2 linked regions of the Methylococcus capsulatus genome follow. The protein of the gene in region 2 purifies or fractionates together with the protein of the main gene of each other region. This does not show direct contact. Links are inferred from orthologs where the notes say so. Each region holds a gene or a part of one and is shown on either strand. Other genes may lie near its edges.

Region 1 (3,037 bases), 1.0 Mb from region 2 along the record:
GTAATACATGAGTCATTCCAGAGCTGCTCGCCTTGCGCCCGATACAGCAAAAGTGTGAAGTGTACCCCGGAATTCCCGACCAAGGCATGCCAGCATAGAGTTCCGGGTGCAGCAGCCGTTAAAATGAGGGGTCGTTCTTCCCAAACTTCAAACCCGCCGCATCGAGCGGCCAAATCTATCCCGACATGAAAACTCCCCGAATCGGCTTCGTCAGCCTTGGCTGTCCCAAGGCCCTGGTGGACAGCGAGCGCATCCTCACCCAATTGCGCGCCGAAGGCTATGGCATCGTGCCGACGTATCAGGACGCCGACCTGGTGGTGGTGAACACCTGCGGCTTCATCGACGCCGCGGTCGAGGAATCGCTGGAGGCGATCGGCGAGGCGCTGGCGGAAAACGGCAAGGTGATCGTCACCGGCTGTCTCGGTGAACGGCCAGAGGAAATCCAGGCACGCCACCCCGCGGTCTTGCAGGTGACCGGCGCCCATGCCTATGAAGAAGTCATGAACGTGGTGCACGAACACCTTCCGCCGCTGCACGATCCCTTCATGGACCTGGTACCGCCACAAGGCGTCCGGCTGACGCCGCGCCATTACGCCTATCTCAAGATCTCGGAAGGCTGCAATCACCGCTGCAGCTTCTGCATCATCCCCGCGCTGCGTGGAGATCTGGTGAGCCGGCCCATCGGCGAGGTCATGACCGAAGCCGAGCGGCTGGTCGCCGCCGGCGTGAAGGAAATCCTGGTGGTATCACAGGACACCAGCGCCTACGGAGCGGACCTGGGCTACCGCACCGGTTTCTGGGGCGGACGGCCGCTGCGCACACGCTTCCAGGAACTGGTACGGGCGCTGGGCGATTTGGGTGTCTGGGTCCGGCTGCACTACGTTTATCCATATCCGCACGTGGACGAAGTAATCCCACTGATGGCGGAAGGACGACTCCTGCCCTACCTGGACATCCCGTTTCAGCACGCCAGTGCGCGGGTCCTTAAAGCGATGAAACGGCCGGCGGCGGCGGAAAACACCCTCGCCGCCATCCGCCGTTGGCGTGAGGTCTGCCCGGAACTCACCTTGCGCAGCACCTTCATCGTCGGCTTCCCGGGCGAGACTGAAGACGAGTTCCGCGAACTGCTCGATTTCCTGGAGGAAGCCCAGCTCGACCGGGTTGGCTGCTTCGAATACTCGCCGGTGAAAGGCGCTGCGGCCAACGCCCTGCCCGATCCGGTGCCGGACGAGGTGAAAGCCGAGCGCCATGCCCGTTTCATGGAGGTACAGGAACGCATCAGTGCGGCGCGGCTACGGGCGAGAATCGGACGGACCGAGACGGTGCTGGTGGACGAAGTGGTGGACGAGGGCGCGGTCGCCCGCACCCGGTCCGATGCCCCGGACATCGACGGGCAGGTGTTCATCGATGGCGCCACCCGCATTGAGGTCGGCGAATTCGTGAACGCGACCTTCGAGGACGCGGACGAGCACGATCTGTGGGCCCGCCTGGCCGACTGAGAACCTCGCGCGGCCCCGCTCACTGCGGGGCCGCCAGCCTTGCCAAATCAGTGGTGATGACCGCCGGGGCCATGGACATGGCCGTGTTCGAGCTCTTCGGGCGTGGCGTCGCGGATGCCGGCGACTTCGACGTCGAAATGCAGGGTCATGCCGGCCATGGGATGGTTGCCGTCCAGCACCACCTCGTCTTCCAGCACTTCCAGCACGGTCACGATCTGCATGCCTTCGTTGGATTCGGCATGGAACTGCATGCCAGGCAGGATTTCGTCGACGCCCTCGAAGGCGTGCCGCGGCACCGCCTGAACCAGGTTGTCGTCGTGCAGGCCATAAGCCTCTTCCGGGGGAATGGTGACTTTGAAACTGTCGCCGACGACCCGGCCGGTCAGCGCCTCTTCGAGGCCGGAAATGATGTTGCCCAAACCGTGGATGTAAGCCAGCGGTTCGTCCGCGCTGGAACTATCGAGGACGTCTCCCTCGTCGTTGGTTAGGGTATAGTGGATGAGAACAACCTTGTGGGGGGAGATTTGCATGGGAACACCTGCTGAGATTGGAGTCGCCATAATAGTCTTTTTCCTCGGATCCAGACAGGTTTTCGTTGTCGCGGCCGATGGCGGCCGGTTCCCCCCGTCCTTCGCCACCGACCGTCTGCTGGTCCTTTTCGAGTAAACGTCCGCTCCTTCCCGATGCCACCTTCCCGCGTGACGCCGCCCTGCTCCCTGCGCGCGGCCGTCCTGCTCTGTTGTGTCTTTTCCGCGGCGGCGCGTGCAGGCGACGAGGCCGGGACTGCTTTCGACATGCCGGTGCAGCAAACCGGGGTCGTGCTCGAACCCGCACGGCAGCGACTCGCCGGCATCGAAACGTGCATCCTGGAGGCCGTCGAGTACCAGCCCGAAACAAGGTCACTGGGCCGGATCGTGGACATCCAGCCGCTGCTCGAGCTGCGCTCGCGCTACCGCGCTGCCCAGGCCGAGGCCAAGATCACCGATGCCGCGCTGCGGCTCGCCCGCAAGAACCGTGACCGGCTCGCCAGCCTGCACAGCGAAGCCATCGTCGCCACCCGCGAACTGATCCATGCGGAATCCCAACTCGCCGCCGACGAAGCGCGGGCCGTGACGGCGCGCCAGCATGTCCGGGAATTGCAGGAGGAAGGTCTACAGGCTTGGGGCGCCGAGCTGTTCAAGGCCGCCGTGGCCGGGGACTCCCGTTTGTTCGACGACCTGCTGCAACGGCGCCGGGTTTTGATCCTGGTCACCTTGCACTACGACCAGGCCCTGCCTGCGGGCGCCTCCCGCATCATGGTGGCGCGTGAGGGTGACCGGCAGGCGGCGCAGCCCGCCGAACTGGTCTCGGCGGCCCCGCGGACCGACGACATCGTGCAGGGGGAAACCTGGTTCTTCCACACCGATGCCCGCAAGCTGCGCACTGGCATGCGCATCGAGGCATGGATACCGACATCCGGCGAAAAGCTGAGCGGTGTCGTCATCCCCCGCTCGGCGCAGATCTGGCACGAGGGCCGGACCTGGGTGTACCTGCAGACC
Region 2 (3,141 bases):
CGCTGAAAAACGCCGAGCGCTACGTCACACTGGAGTTGAAAGCCTTCGAGGACAAAGTGTTGAGCGCCCGCGAAAAAGCGCTCTCCTGCGAAAAAGCCCTCTACGAGGAATTACTGGAAACGCTTGCGACCTGGCTGCCCGCGCTGCAAGACTGCGCGGCGGGGCTGGCCGAACTGGACGTGTTGGCGACTCTGGCGGAGCGCGCCGAGCGGCTGAACTGGGTGGCGCCGCGACTGGCGGACGCCCCGGGCATCCGCATCGTCGGTGGACGCCATCCCGTGGTCGAGCAGGTCGGCGGCACACCGTTCGTGCCCAATGACCTGGCATTCGGTCCGGACCGGCGCATGCTGGTCATCACCGGCCCAAACATGGGCGGCAAATCGACCTACATGCGGCAGGCCGCGATCATCGTGCTGATGGCTCACATCGGGAGCCATGTCCCGGCGGCGGAAGCCGAAATCGGCCCGATCGACCGCATCTACACCCGTATCGGTGCTTCCGACGACCTGGCCGGTGGCCGTTCCACCTTCATGGTGGAAATGACCGAGACCGCCAACATCCTGCACAACGCCACGGCGGAAAGCCTGGTTCTGATGGACGAAATCGGCCGGGGCACCAGCACCTTCGACGGGCTTTCGCTGGCCTGGGCCTGTGCCGAGCACCTCGCGCGGGAAACCCGCGCCTACACGCTGTTCGCCACCCATTATTTCGAACTGACGGCATTGGCCGAGGAATGCGAGGGCGTCGGCAACGTACACCTGGACGCCGTGGAGCACGGCGACAAGGTGGTGTTCCTGCATACGGTCCGGGAAGGGCCGGCGAGCCAGAGCTATGGGCTGCAGGTAGCCGCGCTGGCGGGGGTTCCGCAGACGGTGATCGACAATGCGCGGCGGAAACTGGAGCAGCTCGAACGGCAGGCGCGTTCGGCCCATCAGCAAGCAGCGCCGGTGGCCCAGCTCGATTTGTTCCTGCCCCCGGAGCCGCACCCGGTGGTGCAACGGCTCGAGTCCCTGGACGTCGATGGCCTGAGCCCGCGCGAGGCCCTGAATCTGCTGTTCGAGTTGAAGCAGTCGCTGTGAGAACGGACCGGCGGCGGACGTATCCCCGTCCCGTCGGGGCAGAGGCTCAGGGCGTCCTCGCCTGCCTGCCGCCCTCGTCCTTTTCATGCTTGAGCATGCGGGCAAGCTGCTCGGCCGGAACGTAGCCCGGCAACACGTTGCCGCCACCGGTGACGATCATCGGCGTGCCCTGGGCACCGATGGCCGTTCCCAGCGCCATCTGCTCCTGCACGGGATTATCGCAGGATTTTTCTTCCACTTTCTCGCCCTTCTTGGCTTTGGTCAAAGCCGCATTGCGGTCCTTGGAACACCAAACACTGACCGCCTTGTCCCAGGACTCCGAGCCTTCCCCCGCCCGCGGGAAGAACAGGTAACGGATCTCGATGCCTTCCTTGAGATAGCTGTCCATCTCCGAATGGAGTTTGCGGCAGTAGCCGCAATCGATGTCGGTGAACACGTAGGCTACGTACTTGCCGATCTTCGGCTTGAACACGATCATGTTCTTTTCGCCCAGCTTTTCCAGCGCCCCGATCCGCGCCGTGGCGAGTTTGGGTTCGGTCAGGTCTTCCCGGTTCTTGAGATCGATCAGCGAGCCCTGGAAAAGGTATTTGCCGTCGTCGGACACATAGAACAGCTTGGGACCGACGATGACCTCGGAAATGCCGACCAGCGGCGACGGTTTGATGGAATCGGGCTTCACCCCGGGCAATGCCTGCCCGATCGCGTCCTCCACGGCTTTGGTATCCGCCATGACGGATGCGACGGGCACGGCCAGGAGCGCGACCACGGACAGCACGGAACGGAACGCTGGTTTCATCAGGGAATACCTCGGGATGGGAAGGAATGGGGAGCTTAGGAGAACAAGCGTTCGATGTCGAGCATGAAAGCCAGCGCCATCAACGCGATCAGGATGAAAAGCCCGACCTGCTGCGCCAGCATCTGGGTCCTTTCGGAGAGCGGACCGCCTTTCACCGCTTCGATCAGATAGAACATCAGATGGCCGCCGTCCAGCACCGGAACCGGCAGCAGATTGAGTACGCCGAGGCTGACGCTGATCAAGGCCAGGAACTTGACGAACTGCGCGAGGCCCGCCTTGGCGGACTGCCCGGCATACTGGGCGATGCTGATGGGGCCGCTTAGGTTTTCCACGGTCGCCTTGCCGATGAGCATGCGCCCGATCATCTTGAGCGAGAGCCAGGCGTAATCGCTGGTGCGCTCCACCGCCGCCATCAGGGCCGGCAGCACACCCAGCCGATACTCCACTTCCATCGCGGCCCGCACCGAATCCGGGATCCGGGCCGCCGCACCTATTCTCCCGACCGGACCCTTCGGGCCGTTGATGGCGTCCGGCCGAATCTCCAGGGAAACGTGTACGCCGTCGCGCTCGACCACCACGCTGATGTTCTGGCCGGGATGCGCACGCACGACGTCGACCCACTGACGCCAGCTGCGCAGGGTCTCACCGTCCGCCGAAAGCAAGAGGTCGCCGGATTTCAGACCGGCGCGCTCCGCCGGACTGCCGGGCTCGGTCCGTTCAACCACTGGCGGCAGTTCGGGCTCCCAGGGTTGCAGACCGAGCCGCTCCCCCAGGACTTCCGGCGCATCGAGGACATGCGCCGGGACGCTGAGCCTACGGAGCGCCTGTCCACCCCCGCCGGTCCTCACCTCCACCTCCACGACCCTCTCGTCCATCACCCGCTCGAAAATCCGCCCGACGGCGAGACCCCAGGTCGGCGTCGGATCGCCGTCCACGGCGATGATCTCGTCCTCCGGCTCGAATCCCGCCTCGGCGGCGAAGGTGCCAGCTTCCACCGGCCCGAGCACCGGCCGTATGCCGGTCTCGCCGACCATGAACACGCCCCAGTACAGCAGAATGGCCAGAAGGAAATTGAAAACCGGCCCCGCGGCAACGATGGCGAACCGGACCGGGAGGCGCTGCCGGTTGAAAGCGTAAGGCAGATCGGCCGGAGCAACCGGCCCTTCCCGCTCGTCGACCATGCGAACATAGCCGCCGATGGGAATGGCGGCCACCGTGAATTCCGTGCCGTCCGGTTTCCTTTGCCAGCGCAAGAGGGGCGTACCG

The links.
Region 1: the proteins of N4J17_RS00805 (region 2) and N4J17_RS05970 purify together in Escherichia coli (affinity purification with mass spectrometry, with the first as the bait; 2 studies listed by BioGRID). This does not show direct contact. The link is inferred for Methylococcus capsulatus from one-to-one orthologs.

The regions. Positions count from the first base shown.
Region 1 is NZ_CP104311.1:1,216,786-1,219,822, reverse strand. Bases 289-3,010 are described here. They hold N4J17_RS05970 (FKBP-type peptidyl-prolyl cis-trans isomerase), read right to left. Parts: upstream 2,030-3,010; coding sequence 1,547-2,029; downstream 289-1,546. Other genes in these bases: N4J17_RS05965 (efflux RND transporter periplasmic adaptor subunit), read left to right, coding at 2,198-3,010; rimO (30S ribosomal protein S12 methylthiotransferase RimO), read left to right, coding at 289-1,499. In the rest of the region: N4J17_RS05980 (SAM-dependent methyltransferase), read right to left, coding at 1-9; more of rimO, read left to right, coding at 186-288; more of N4J17_RS05965, read left to right, coding at 3,011-3,037. UniProt on the Escherichia coli protein: Folding helper with both chaperone and peptidyl-prolyl cis-trans isomerase (PPIase) activities. Chaperone activity prevents aggregation of unfolded or partially folded proteins and promotes their correct folding.
Region 2 is NZ_CP104311.1:187,445-190,585, forward strand. Bases 1-2,826 are described here. They hold N4J17_RS00805 (DsbC family protein), read right to left. Parts: upstream 1,876-2,826; coding sequence 1,126-1,875; downstream 1-1,125. Other genes in these bases: mutS (DNA mismatch repair protein MutS), read left to right, coding at 1-1,079; rseP (RIP metalloprotease RseP), read right to left, coding at 1,911-2,826. Outside these bases: more of rseP, read right to left, coding at 2,827-3,141. UniProt on the Escherichia coli protein: Acts as a disulfide isomerase, interacting with incorrectly folded proteins to correct non-native disulfide bonds.